DNA from 4 places in the Paenibacillus sp. FSL H8-0537 genome. Region 2 is predicted to be linked to each of the others. Evidence: riboswitches for the same ligand, from Rfam matches in the RefSeq annotation. Region 2 holds a riboswitch; each other region holds the start of a gene.
What was found. A riboswitch is a leader RNA that binds a small molecule or an ion and turns the genes downstream of it on or off. The one in region 2 is predicted to bind cyclic di-GMP.

Region 1 (3,351 bases), 2.0 Mb from region 2:
CATGTGGCAGATCGTGTCAAAGAGGCGGTCATTGAAGCGGCTTATGCTTCGGGCGTTGCCCGCAGACGGGAGCGCAAGCTGTAGTTTGCATATGGCGTGGGTGCTGGATAGGGGACAAAAAAATATTTAGATTTGAATATAGATTGAAAAGTGGGAATGCTTCGGGGCTAGCTATGGGCCTGAGGCATTCTTTTTTTTGAAATATAGGAAAGGAAATGTAAAAAAAGTCACTTTCAAAAACAAACAAAAGTAATACAATATAAACAAAGATATTGAACGAGAAAAAGGGGGACACGCGAATGGAATTCACCTTATTACATCCTTCCGATCAGCTGGTCATGATGATGGAGCGCATTTACGGTTATGGCATGACGACGACTTCAGGCGGCAATTTATCGATTTTGGATGATAATGGCGATCTGTGGATTACGCCGGCGGGTATTGATAAGGGTGAGCTGACGCGACAGGACATCGTTTGTGTGAAGGCTGACGGTACGATTGCAGGCAATCACCGGCCATCGAGCGAATACCCGTTCCATCAGATGATTTATCGCAGAAGGCCGGATATTCGGGCGGTTGTTCATGCACATCCACCGGCGCTTGTGGCGTTCAGCATGGTGCGTAAAGTGCCAAATGTCCGTCTGCTGCCGAATGACTATTTGATCTGCGGCGAGGTGGGCATGGCGAAATACGGCTTGCCGGGAAGCGCGGAGCTGGGTGAAAATATAGCGGATGTATTCAGCGAAGGCTTGAACACGATTATGCTGGAAAACCACGGCGTCGTGGTAGGCGGCCGCGATTTATTTGAAGCCTTTCAAAGATTCGAGACGCTGGAATATTGCGCGCGGATGGAGATACAGGCGAATCGGATTGGGACGCCAGTAACGCTGGCGGCCGAACAGCTGGCGGATACGAGGGAGGTGCTGCTGGAGGCGTTCGTACCGGACTTTTACAGCAGTGAGGAGAAGGAAGCACGCCGGGAGATGTGCAAGCTCATTAAGCGTTCTTACGATCAGCGGCTGTTTACGAGCACACAGGGGACCTTTTCCCATCGGGTCGGTGAAAATTCCTTCATTATTACGCCGTATGATCAGGACCGTAAATATGTGGAGCCAGCAGATCTCGTACGCATCGACGGCGGGAAGAAGGAGGTGGGCAAGGTGCCTAGCCGCTCGGTGCAGTTTCACCAGCATATTTATGAGACGCAGCCGCATGTGAACTCGGTTATTATTGCCCATCCGCCCAACATTATGGCGTTTGCGGTGACGGAGGTGCTGCTGGATTCGCGGACGATTCCGGAAAGCTATATTTTGCTGCGGAATATTCCTAAGCTCCCGTATGGAGATTTGTATACGAAGCCGCAGGCGGCGGCACAGCTTTTTCAGGAGAACACACCCATCGTCATTGCCGAAAATGACTGCGTCATCGTCACTGGGCAAAGCCTGCTGAACGCCTTCGACCGCCTAGAGGTCGCCGAATACAGCGCGAAAGCAACCATTTCAGCGAAAAACATTGGCGCTATTGTGCATATGGAGCAGTCGAGGATTGCGGAGCTGGAGCAGGCTTTTGGGTTGAAGTAGGTCAATTGGCCTGAATCATTTCACCTAAATTAATAGGGAAGTGAACTTAAATATGATGGTAGATGTCCAGCCTGCGGATTTGCGGGTTGGGCATTTTTTTGTTGATAGTAAGACTTAGGATATAGATAACAGATGAAAAGGAAGATTATTGTGAGTTCAAATAGGATTAACTGGAGATAAATAAAAATATTTATTTTTATGACTTATGTAGTATAAAATTTCAAATATCCAACCGATATACTAAGTACAAAGAACTATTATTTCAAAGGTTGGTTTAAAAATCAACAAGCCCATTGAAATTGAAAAAGGCAAACCTGATCGAAAGACAGGGACGCAAAGCCACGGGTCTTCACGGAAAACCATCATTATGGTTGCCGTATGACAGCCGGGCCGCCAAAAGTAAATGGGTCTTTTTTATTTGCCGCCAGAGGGTGGCGACAGCCGTTTTTCTTAATAGAGGAGGATATTCAAATGTATTTTAGTCAGATTAAGCAAGGTGTAATAAGAGTATTGTGCTTGTCATTAATCATTCATTTGTTCTTGCCTTCGATCTGGAGCGATTCTACGGAGGCTGCCACGGCATTTCGAGGCGTTAATATTCAGTTTAAAGCAGCTGATGCTTTAGCAGCAGATGGCTATTTGGCCGACCATGGGGATGAGTATGGTCCACATAATGGATACTTCTATGGTTGGAATATGGATCATACGCAGTCTACGGTTACGGGAAGCACCTACGATGCTCCGCTTCTAAACTCTTCTATTCAAGTGCAAGAAGGGGGCGAATGGGAGATTGAGCTGCCGAATGGCAGATATAACGTGAAGGTCAGTGTCGGAAGCTCTGTATATGAAAGCAATAATACGCTTAATGTCGAGGGAAACACTTTTTGGGAGAATACAGAGCTGCCAGCTGGCGGGCAAGTGACTTTCCATAAGGGGGTTGTCATTGCTGACGGGAAACTGACGCTCCATGCAGGCAGCAGCGAAGATACAACCGCTATTCAGTATATCGAGATTAAATCTCTAGAGCCTATTATTCAAACGATTCCAAAGCCGCAAATTGGAAATCCAGCGGAGCAAAACAAGCTGCAGGGCAATAAAATTATTATTTCTGGCAATCAAAATAATGAGCATAATGCGCTGCCCTTTATTCGGGTAGGCGATTTGAATCCGGAAATTAGCCGGTATATGAATGCAGAAATGGCTTCACTCGAAAGCAGTCTGGCGGCATCCAATCCGTCATTTATCTCCTGCAATAACTGCAGTGCCTCAGGTCTGGAGGCAGCAATCAATAACAGCAGCAGTGATATGGTCGCTGTAACGGTGGGCCATTTAAATTTAGATTCCTCATTGACATTGGGCTCGCCTACAAAACCGGTTTATGTCATTGCAGAGGGGATTAATACGAACAATAAGCTGTCCATTACGGTTTATGGAACTTTGGTCGTCAATGGAAGCATGAATGCGAACACCGAGCTGACTATAGATATTAAAAAACCGAATGATTCCACTCGGACAATGGGAGGGAATTTATGGGTCAAAGGTTCCTTGCACTTGAATAATAATTCTAGCGTCTCGATTGCGGATAATTTCATAGCTGGAAGCCTTACTTATAATAGCGGCCTGCTTCATGTACAAGCGGGAAGAGTTATTGTGCCTGGAAGTCTTCATATTAATACAAATGTAAATATGAATATTGATGAGGAAATGGTAGTTGGCAGTCTGGTTTCCAATAATCAGCAAGCCAATATTTCTGTAAAACGTGGAGATTTAT
Region 2 (3,351 bases):
AAATGCTCATCTTCGCATGGGAAGGGATTACCTCCTTCAGTGTGTCTCCTATCCGCGCAGTATCGGTTGTCGGCTTTTTCATGTCGGTCATGAGCCTTTTGTTCGCCTTTTATGTATTCGTACGGCATTTGCAGGGCAACACGGTATCCGGCTGGAGCTCGATGATTCTTTCGATTTGGTTCATTGGCGGCATTCAGCTGCTATGCATTGGACTAATTGGCGAATATATCGGCAAAATTTACATTGAAACGAAGAAAAGGCCGAAATACTTCGTTGAAACAGAGCTGCATAACGTTGTATTGGCGGAGCCGAAAACGAAAACGCAGCAATTACAAGAGACGAGGTGACGAATGGAATCGCTGCTGCTTAAAGCAAAATCGAACACGCAAGTTTTGATCTTCCTGCTTTCCTTGTTTGTCATCACGAGAATATTGCTTTATTTTGCAGGCTTTCTCGGCATGAATCTGTTTCCGAACTATCAAGTACCGCCAGACTATGCGGTCGTACAGGGGCATGATTTCACATCGAGCCAGCTCTCGATCCAGACGGATATTTCACAGCTGAAGAAGCCGAGCTTTGAGGATTTAAGGAAATTTGACAGCGTATGGTATTTGGGTATTGCCGAAAATGGCTACGATACGTATAACATCAATGAACCGCATCCTAGTGCAAATTGGGTGTTTTTCCCTTTATACCCTTTGTTAGTCTTCCTGGTGGAGTCTATATCTAAATATGATTCGACGGTCGTGGGAACGGTTTTATCGAATTTGTTTTTGCTCGTATCGCTCTTATATTTTTATGGTATTTGTTTGAAAAGAGGGCTGAAACAGGAGCACGCCCAAGTTGCGGTGCTGCTGCTGCTTGTTTTTCCGACCGCCATCTTCTATGCCGTGCCTTATACCGAGAGCCTGTTCCTCATGCTGTCGCTTATAACCGTATATTATGCGATGCAAAAGCGATATTTTCTCGCGTTTCTATTCGGGGGCTTGTCCGCTGTGACGCGCAATCTGGGCTTCGTCAACTTGTTTTTCGTTGTGGGGACGCTGTTGATTGAACACAGGCTGTACCGTTTCAAGTGGAAGGACGCAAAATATTTAGGTTATGCTGTTATTTCAGCACTGCCGCTGGCCGGTTATCTATTGTATATGAAATGGCTCACGGGCGATTTGCTGGCTCCGATTACTGAACAAAGCATCAACTGGTATCGCAAGACGGTTGCTCCATTTTCAAACTACATTCATTTTATCCAAAAACCATATTTCTCAGGAAATGGCGGCTGGGAAAATGGCCTGCTTGCCTTTATCATTGCCAATGCCGTCCTCGTCATTTTTGCTGCCTTTCTTATTATGCGCTGGAAAGATATTCGTCGTAATGCACATGAATGGCTGTTTTTTGCATATGGTCTGCTGCTTATGCTCATTCCGTTCGCCAGCGCCGAATTTTTGCAAAGCATTCCACGCTATGTCATGGTCGCGTTCCCCTTCTATATTTATTTTGCGGATGTGCTGAAAAATAATAAGCCGCTGCAAATGTTTTATTTCATGATGTTTTTCCTGCTTCATATTGTGTACGCGATCTGCTACTTTAATGGATATTTTTTCGTTGTATAAATTTATTAAAAAATAATTTGACGAAATTTGCGATCAAGGTGTACAATAACACCATATTACATTAGCTCATACTTTATACCTATTACGTTTAACGAAAAGGCAAACTCAGGGAAACCTGAAGTGCGCAAAGCTACAGGGGCTTCATTCCTAACGGAATATGCTCGCCAGCTGCCGAATTCAACATCGCTTCTTCCTTTATTAATCAAGGTAGACTTTGTTCTTTCGGGAGCAGGGACTATCTTTTTTTATTGCTTCAAACACGAAAAGGCAAGCTCAGGGAAACCTGAAGTGCGCAAAGCTATAGGGGCTTCATTCCTACGGGAATATGCTCGCCAGCTGCCGAAGCCCAACATAGCCTCCTTTGCCTGATGAAGGTGTGGCGTGTTCTTCGGACCACGTACCATCATTCGCTCGGGGGAGGAACTTACAATGAAAAAGACAAAATTCGCACTTACACTCCTTATGCTCGCTTCGACGTTACTCTGGGCACTCCCTGTTAGCGCACAAACGAACTTTTACAATGGAGCATGGATCGGCACTTGGCCGAACCAAAGCTTGAACAACATTGCTGCCTACGAGCAACTGATCGGTGGACACCAAGATGTTGTACATACTTTTGTCAATTCGAATCAAGGGATCAATGAGTGGAAGGGTTTTATGGACTATGTAAATAGTAATGGTTCGATTAACCTACTTACCCTTGAATTTAAAAATAAAAATTACAAAGAATATTCGACTGTTGATATCAACAGAGGCGTAGTAGACGCTTACCTGAAACAAACAGCTAAACAATTGATGAACTGGCAAGCGGCTAATAAAAACCCTGAAATCTGGCTGCGCCTTTTCCACGAAGGCAACGGCAACTGGTACGGCTGGGGCGTTGGCGACAGCACAGTGAACACGAACGAAACCTACAAAGCGGCATTCCAACGTGTCGTTACCATTTTCAAGGAGCAAGGCGCAACAAACATCAAATTCATGTACAACGTAAACGCTGAAAATGTTGGCAAAAACGCTTCGTTTACAGCTATGTACCCAGGCGATGCCTATGTGGACATGCTTTCGATCGATGGCTACAATTTTGGCACGAAAGAATCGTGGAGCTCGTGGAGAACGTTTAACGATGTATTCTATGCTTCTTACCAAGCGCTGACAAGCATGTCGAGCAAGCCAATCATCATCGCTGAAACAGGCACAACCGAAAGCGGCGGCAGCAAAAAAGAATGGGTTATTGATGCTATGAACCAAGTGCAATCGCCAGCGTACAGCCAAATCAAAGGTTTGATCTGGTTCAATGAAAACAAAGAATTGGACTGGCATATCGATTCGTCGGCTGATAGCCTGAGCGCTTACCAAACACTGCAAAAAACACTTTAATAGTTTAAGGGCAGTAGTAAAGGCCTAGGCCCTAACCTCTTCTTTAAATCACTAGCTGGTATAGTACTAAATAGGTATTCTGAAAAAACTCTAATTTCGCGTAAACCGCGTAAAATTAGAGTTTTTTCGTTTTTTTTCTACACATTTTCTTAGAAGATTAAGATGTTAGGAATAAAAATTAACTTTTAAAGGGGCAAGGATTGTGATAAGATAACTTTGAATTTGAGCCTTAGCCGCCAAAAATATCATATTTCCGGCCAATTTAACAAATATCGACAGCGAGAATAGACAGTATAGTCAATCTATGTTGTAGATTAGTCAGAAAAGGAATGGAATTATGGCGAATAAATAGAGCGCAAAGGAT
Region 3 (3,351 bases), 2.4 Mb from region 2:
AATGACTGCTGCGGCTTCATTAACCGTCTGTTGGATGGAATCCATCTGATTGGCCAAGCCACCAACGGCTTCATTGCCTGTTTTTGCTCCTTGGGAAGCCTCTGCGGCTATGCCGGAGGTTTGGTTGGATGTATTCAAAATGCCATATACCCCTTCACCGATTTCACCAATTAACCCCAAATTCCTTTCATATCCCATCATTTGGCCCTGCAATCCGACATTTGCTTGCTGAATATTGGTGGTGGTTTGCTTAACGGTAGATGATATTTGATCCAGATTGCCCAATAGATGTGACGATGAGCTGGCAACAATCTGTCCTTTATCCAAAATAGAAATGATCAGACCTTGCAGATTTTCAAGCATCCCGTTAAAACTTCTGGAAAGCTCGCCGATTTCATCCTTCGTTTCAAATGTCAGCCTGGAGGACAAGTCGCCTTCGCTGGCGGAGAGCCCTTGCAGCTTTTCGTTCATGACGGAAAGCGGCTTTAACGTTTTGCGCATGACCGTATAGATGATTGCTGCGGAAACCAGAAGGCACACGATTGTTACAAAAATCGAAAACCGCAACAAGGCTTCGGCTTCAGCATAGGCTTCGCTTTTGGGAACCAAAATCGCAATGCCCCAATCCATCATGCCAGATTTTCCATAAACGATCATATGCTCCGAGCCGTTAATGACGGCTTCAGCCAAACCCGTGTCGCCATTCGTGCTGTCCGTTACAATTTTATTTAGCGTCTCATTCTCGTAATCGGCCATATTTTTCTGTAGGGTCTCTTCGGGTTTTTCACTGGCCACAACCGTGCCATCCTTTGTATAAACAATCGCATGACCGCTTTGTCCCAATTTCACTTTGGAGATGAGATCAATCAAGTCCTGAATAGGCTGACCTCCATTGCCGACTCCAACGATATTTCCTTGGTCGTCCCTTACAGGAGTAGCCGTAAGCACAATTGGAGTTCCCTCCACCCCGGGAGACTTTGAGCCTACCGGATCAATGGTGACGGTCTCACCGTTGATCGCCCTTTGAAAATGCGGGTAATCCTTTACACTAACCGTTGCTCCCGGCAAATAAAGCGTGCCGTCAGGGGCAATAAATGCAAATTCGTCCGGGTTATCAGTGATCTCCGTCATTCGGTTGCTGTAAGCGAGAATTTCAGGAATATCTCTGTTTCTCACGTCATCGGACTGACTTAATGCCTTGTATTTGGCCTGTGTGCCCTGAATCCAGATATCGATGTAGTTTTGAACAACCGTCAGCTGCTGCTCCGCCTGTTCCTTAAAGTTTGCCTCCAATGTCGTTTTGGCCCTATCATAGCCAAGGAAAGACACACAGCTTAGCGATAGTGTCATTAATAGAGTGGTAATCAGGCTGCTTTTGATGGTTAGTTTCATGGTAATCACTCTTTTTCCTTCATAAATTTTTGAATACGAAAAAAATCCGGGCTGAATAGACTGGATTTGTGTACACATACCCCTTCCTTATTCGGCGACCCGGCTATCATCACGCTTAGCTCATTAGATCCTAAGCTCTGCGTCCCCGCCTTTCAGCGAGTTCGCCTTTATAGAAAAGAATATCGGTAAAATGACACTGAACTTTTATAGTTACACATTATTTTTTTATTAGAACTCTTCAAAACTTACATATTTATCCAAAAAATACAGTGATGATGAGCCAATGAAAGGTTTTTTTGCAATCAACGGAGAACTTGAAGGATATAGAGGAGCTTGCATAAGTAAGATTAGAGGGGTAACGATGAAACCAGGTCAGGGGCTCGGGGCTGGGGGCTGGGGCTGGGGCTGGGGCTGGGGCTGGGGCTGGGGCTGGCGCACCCCAGACGCTTCGGACTCGACAACCATTAGGACGTTCTCTTTGACTGCCCAGCGTCAGAGCGTCATGAAGCCGCCATACCTGGCCAAATACTGTTCTTTTTCTTTATAATCCGGCATAAGGCTGCCTACGCGCCGCCAAAAGGATCGGTCATGATTCATATGAAACAGATGGCAAAGCTCATGGATAATGACGTAATCAATCACATCAATTGGAGCCATCGCCAAACGATAGTTAAAGGTTAAATGCTTGCTGGAGCTGCAGCTTCCCCACTTCGTCGTGGACTCTACGATCTCAACCGTTTTGGGCTTTATCCTCAGCTGCGCCTGATAAATAGGCAGACGTTCCCCTATTAATTTTTTGCAGCTTGAAAAATAAAACTTCTTGAGGTTTTTCCGAAGCTCCTCCTCAGTTAAGCCATCTGTCTTGATTAATTCATGCAGCAAATGCTCTTTGCCAAGGTAGAGAAATTTCTCTGTATCTTGGTATTGCTTCGTTTGCGGCGCTTTAGTAGCCTCCGCAAGATGCTGCGTTTGCTGCAAAATCCATTTCCCATGCCGCTCGACTGCCCGTTTAATGACCTCTTCACTTGCTGCTTTCGGCGCTTTTACCGTAATGAAGCCTGATGGCTCGATTTGAATCGATATTTTCTTTTCACGATTGCCATATTGAACATGAAACGATATCGTTTGATTTTCAAATTCAATGTTCATCGGCTAGTTATAGGTCATCCAGGCTGTCGTGCCGAGCACTTCAAAGTCTTGCTTAAACCAGAAGTTGCGCGTTTTATCCAGTGTGTACACATACATTCTCTGCTTCGGATATTTCGCTTTAAGCCAGTTGATAAAGGATGCCGCATGCCCTTTGCCTTCATATTCCTTCAGCACATCCAGCGCTTCTATAAAAACAAAATCCTTTTTATTTTTAATGTCGATATAAAAGTCCTTTTCCAAATATTTTTCGTCATCGCTAAAATAATCCTTTTCGGCTTTTTCAATGAGCTGCTTGCCGCTTGCATATTCCCAAATAACGCCGTAGCCGACCATCGTCTCTTCTGCTTCAATCACATAAACGTTTTCCGGCAGCTCCGATGGGTCCTTCTGGCTCAATTCGCTTGCATGGTAGGTCGTCGTAATCTCGCCGAGTGTGTTCTGCATTTCTTTATCAAATGGTTTGGCTGTAATGCTAGACATGATTTTAATCTCCTTTTTGTCTGAAAGCTTATCTTCTAGTCGCTCTGACTCGTGACCGTTATCATACCATAATCGATGAATTAAAAAATAATAAAAACGATTTGACAACCGAAATCCATCACGATATATTTAATTAGACATCTAACTATTAGATTTCTAATTCATTTTAACAGAAGGTGATAAGCATGCAGCAAGACCGCAACCTGCAGCATAAATTTCGTATGATCGGACTAATGATGAAGCTCAACGTCAATAAGAAGTTGGAGGCGTACGGGCTAACGGTAGAGCAAGGGCATGCCATTCGGTATATTAATGAACATGAAGAAGGGG
Region 4 (3,351 bases), 1.6 Mb from region 2:
AATCGTTACATTCTTACCAACATGAGTCGCGCCATCCGCCTGATACAAGATGGTATACTTGAAGGTATCGCCTACATTAACGGTGCTCACACTAGCTGTCTTTGTAAAAGTCAGTCCTGTAATCGGACCTGCTGCCTGTATTGGCGCTGCGAATGGCTGGAATGCGGCTTGCAGCAGCAAAACGAGCAGCATGATCCAGGAAATCTTTTGCCTGATCGCTCTCTGTCTACTTGCGGGCATCATATCAATCCTCTCTTTTTCTCTATCTTGTCTAGTTGTTCTATTGTTGTGATTACCTCACGAAAGCCAAGTTTTTCTCCATCCTCTCCCTCCTTGCATTCAAATAAGAAAATTATATCTAGCCCAACTGTACAAAAACTTTACAAGCTTCCCCTTCATTCGATAGCCTAAATAACAGCAAAAAAAGCTCCGCCCATCCCTTGAAGGATAGACGAAGCTTCTGTACGTGCCTATTCATTTCTATGTGCTTAGATCCGTTTAATAGACTTTAGCAGCTGTATAACGCGAGCTGTCTTTAATCATTTTGCCCGCTTTCTTGCTGTTCTTCATGCCAGCATCAAGCGTCGTATCGATCGTGATCCATTTGCCGTCCAAATATACTTCATTCCAAGCATGATAGTTAGATACATCGGACGCTTTGCCCGTCACCATTTTAGCCGGAATGTCCACGCTGCGAAGCATGCCTGCCATTAATGCAGCATAACCGTAGCAAATGTCTTTCTGCGAGCTAAACGTACGATCGATTTGTGGCAAATAATCGTTGGTCACCTTAGCTGCAAGCTGATGATCGTAAGAAATATTCGCTACAATATATTTGTAAATTGCCGTTACCTTCTCGGTATCCGTCTTTTTCCCCTTAGTCAGTTCCAATGCTTTCTTGACCGCTTTGCTGTTGCTGCTCCAGTCAATATTTTGAATGGAGTTTAAATAGACGAGGCTGCTGTCACTCAAATTCAAGGTAACTTTGCCTGTTTGAACTGCTCTATATTTATTGGTTCCACTGACGTTTTCCAATAATGTAATCGTATAGTCTCCATTGCCCAGTTGAAGCGCAAACCACTCTTCTGTCTGGTTTGCCCGGAGCGCATATGTGTAATTTTTGCCGTCTTTGGCTACAACCAGCCTTGTATCTATGCCCGACTTGACCTCATAACGAATACCAATGCTTCCTTTATCCACATTGGATTCATCGAGCCAGCTTGTCCCAGCTGCTGCCACTTGAGCAGTTGCTTGCGGGAACACGGACAGTATCAATGCAAGCAAAATCATAACCGTTAAACTTTTGCGCATAAAAAAAACTCCCTTCGGTGGCTAGGCTACCATCTAAATAATAGAGAAGGCCCTTTAGCTTTGCGTCCCTGCCTTTCGACAGGTTTGCCGTTATCGTGTAAAGTTTTGTAAGTGGTGTTAGGTAGAAGAACTACCTTATATTAATCTATGATTATCTCTAGTATATACCCATTATTTGCAACAAACAATACGTTAAACCTTTTTTATTTCCAGGCTGAGGCTTGTATTTTCTGGCTTTTCTTCATCCATCTCCGCTTTAACCGTTTCATAAAAGGCTCTTCTTTCCGCTCTTTAAGCATGCCCTTTACATCCCTTAGCAGGAGCATATACCGCATTTCATCCTCATGCTTCAAGCTTTGAAACTCTTTCAAATGTTCAGCGCCCATCCCACTTCAGCTCCATCATACGTTTTATCAATCCTTTTTCGGCTGATAAAATTCTGATACCCGAACCAGCGTTTAGCTGCTTTTGACCGTATAAAATTTTTGGAATCTCCAAAACTTCCTCGGTCCTGTCGACAAATAAAGCCAAGCAAAAAAATCACGAATACCGTCATCCACGATTCCCTCATTGTACCGATAAAGCTGCCGCTGATAGTTCAGGCGACATATTTCTACCCCATCCCACCAAAAAGAGAACGTGTTTCGCTTGTCGTCATGCTCCAGAGCAATAATAAATTTCCCTTCCGAAAGCTGAAAATATTGCTTGTCATAGAAAAACAAAGGCCCCTCAGAAGTAGCTGTAATCCCAATAAAATGACCTCGATGATGGGTATAAAAGCCTCGAACGATCGTGTAATCGGTCACTTGATTTAAATTCAGCTGTCGTAGGTGCTGGGCTCCCTCGCTTATACAGCAAGCCAGCTCAGGATAGCGAAAATGGCGAATGACGTTTATTTGCCGTTTCTCGGTTATCATCATCTTCTTCAACCATTCCTTTGAACATGCTATTTTTTGAAAATGAAGCCCGTAAAGCTTGTCCGTCTCCATTTTCACCTGCTCCTCCATTATAAATAAGGCAACTCTACAATTTCTCGACAAAATCCCTGTTTAATCTCGAAAAATTTACAAAATAGGCCCTACAACGTGCTAACGCTGCTTTTCCACTCTTTATACCATTCTATAATGTACGCGCTTGGCTGCTCGTTCAATTCTTCTATCAGCGCGGCGGTTAAAACATTGTACTGCTGATTAACCATAAGATGATTTCCTTTAGACGCATACAGCTGCATTAAGGCAAAATAAGCCTCTTCCGCTTGCGCATGCTCCTCTATAATCCGAATATATCCAGCAATCGCTTTATCCAGCTGACCATGCTCGACATGCCATTCTTCCAATCGATAGGAAGTATTCAGCCATAACCGTTTCAGCCGCTGGCGCTCGCTCTCCGCCCACCAATAATCATAATCCTTTAAATAATCGCCTCTATAAAGATTCATAGTCTCTTCGTATTCCGCAAGCGTTGCAGCCGCTAGCGGCGGTGCGGCAGCAATGCCCCGCTCCCATTCCTCTACATCGAGCACAACCTGATTCAGCGTCATTATGTATCCTTCTGTTGTATTGGCAATGTGAAAACACTTTCCAAACTGATCTAGCGTTTTCCTAATATGGTACACAGTCGTATACAGCTGGGCATATATTTTTTCAGTCCCATTATCGGGCCATAGCAAATCGATTAATATCGATTTTCTTACAAGCTGTTCGCGATGCTGGAGCAAATACAGAAACAACTCCTGCGCCTTCGTTGTACGCCACCTTATGGCTGCATCCTTTTTCCCGGAAAACTCCACACTGAACTGCCCCAATAGCTGCAAAACCAGATGCTGCTCCTCATTCGCATTTTTCACTGACTGTAGAGCCTGCTCTTTATCCTTCGCAGACGAATCCAGCCGCTTCTGAATCCGTTCCATCGTTTTCAATAAGCGCTCAGGATGAATCGGTTTGACGACATAATCCAGTGCATTCAGCTCAAAAGCTTTCACTGCGTATTCATCATAAGCGGTTACAAATACGATATTCAGCTCCGGCCTGACCTCAAGAA

Region 1: it holds a riboswitch for cyclic di-GMP, as region 2 does, so the genes downstream of both, MHB80_RS22060 (PA14 domain-containing protein) here and MHB80_RS01115 (glycosyl hydrolase) in region 2, are expected to answer to the same signal.
Region 3: it holds a riboswitch for cyclic di-GMP, as region 2 does, so the genes downstream of both, MHB80_RS20280 (methyl-accepting chemotaxis protein) here and MHB80_RS01115 (glycosyl hydrolase) in region 2, are expected to answer to the same signal.
Region 4: it holds a riboswitch for cyclic di-GMP, as region 2 does, so the genes downstream of both, MHB80_RS23955 (transglutaminase-like domain-containing protein) here and MHB80_RS01115 (glycosyl hydrolase) in region 2, are expected to answer to the same signal.

What each region holds. Positions count from the first base shown of each region.
Region 1 is NZ_CP150290.1:5,234,875-5,238,225, reverse strand. It holds gene MHB80_RS22070 (NAD-dependent malic enzyme) at 1-84, shown strand, start outside; gene MHB80_RS22065 (class II aldolase/adducin family protein) at 300-1,580, shown strand; cyclic di-GMP riboswitch class I at 1,878-1,978, shown strand; gene MHB80_RS22060 (PA14 domain-containing protein) at 2,052-3,351, shown strand, end outside.
Region 2 is NZ_CP150290.1:255,054-258,404, forward strand. It holds gene MHB80_RS01105 (glycosyltransferase family 2 protein) at 1-347, shown strand, start outside; gene MHB80_RS01110 (mannosyltransferase family protein) at 351-1,610, shown strand; cyclic di-GMP riboswitch class I at 1,699-1,786, shown strand; cyclic di-GMP riboswitch class I at 1,867-1,954, shown strand; gene MHB80_RS01115 (glycosyl hydrolase) at 2,040-2,987, shown strand.
Region 3 is NZ_CP150290.1:4,823,791-4,827,141, forward strand. It holds gene MHB80_RS20280 (methyl-accepting chemotaxis protein) at 1-1,392, opposite strand, end outside; cyclic di-GMP riboswitch class I at 1,483-1,568, opposite strand; gene MHB80_RS20285 (SprT family zinc-dependent metalloprotease) at 1,885-2,541, opposite strand; gene MHB80_RS20290 (GCN5 family acetyltransferase) at 2,545-3,021, opposite strand; gene MHB80_RS20295 (MarR family transcriptional regulator) at 3,207-3,351, shown strand, end outside.
Region 4 is NZ_CP150290.1:5,640,831-5,644,181, forward strand. It holds gene MHB80_RS23950 (SdrD B-like domain-containing protein) at 1-243, opposite strand, end outside; gene MHB80_RS23955 (transglutaminase-like domain-containing protein) at 499-1,311, opposite strand; cyclic di-GMP riboswitch class I at 1,325-1,410, opposite strand; gene MHB80_RS23960 (hypothetical protein) at 1,770-2,300, opposite strand; gene MHB80_RS23965 (response regulator) at 2,390-3,351, opposite strand, start outside.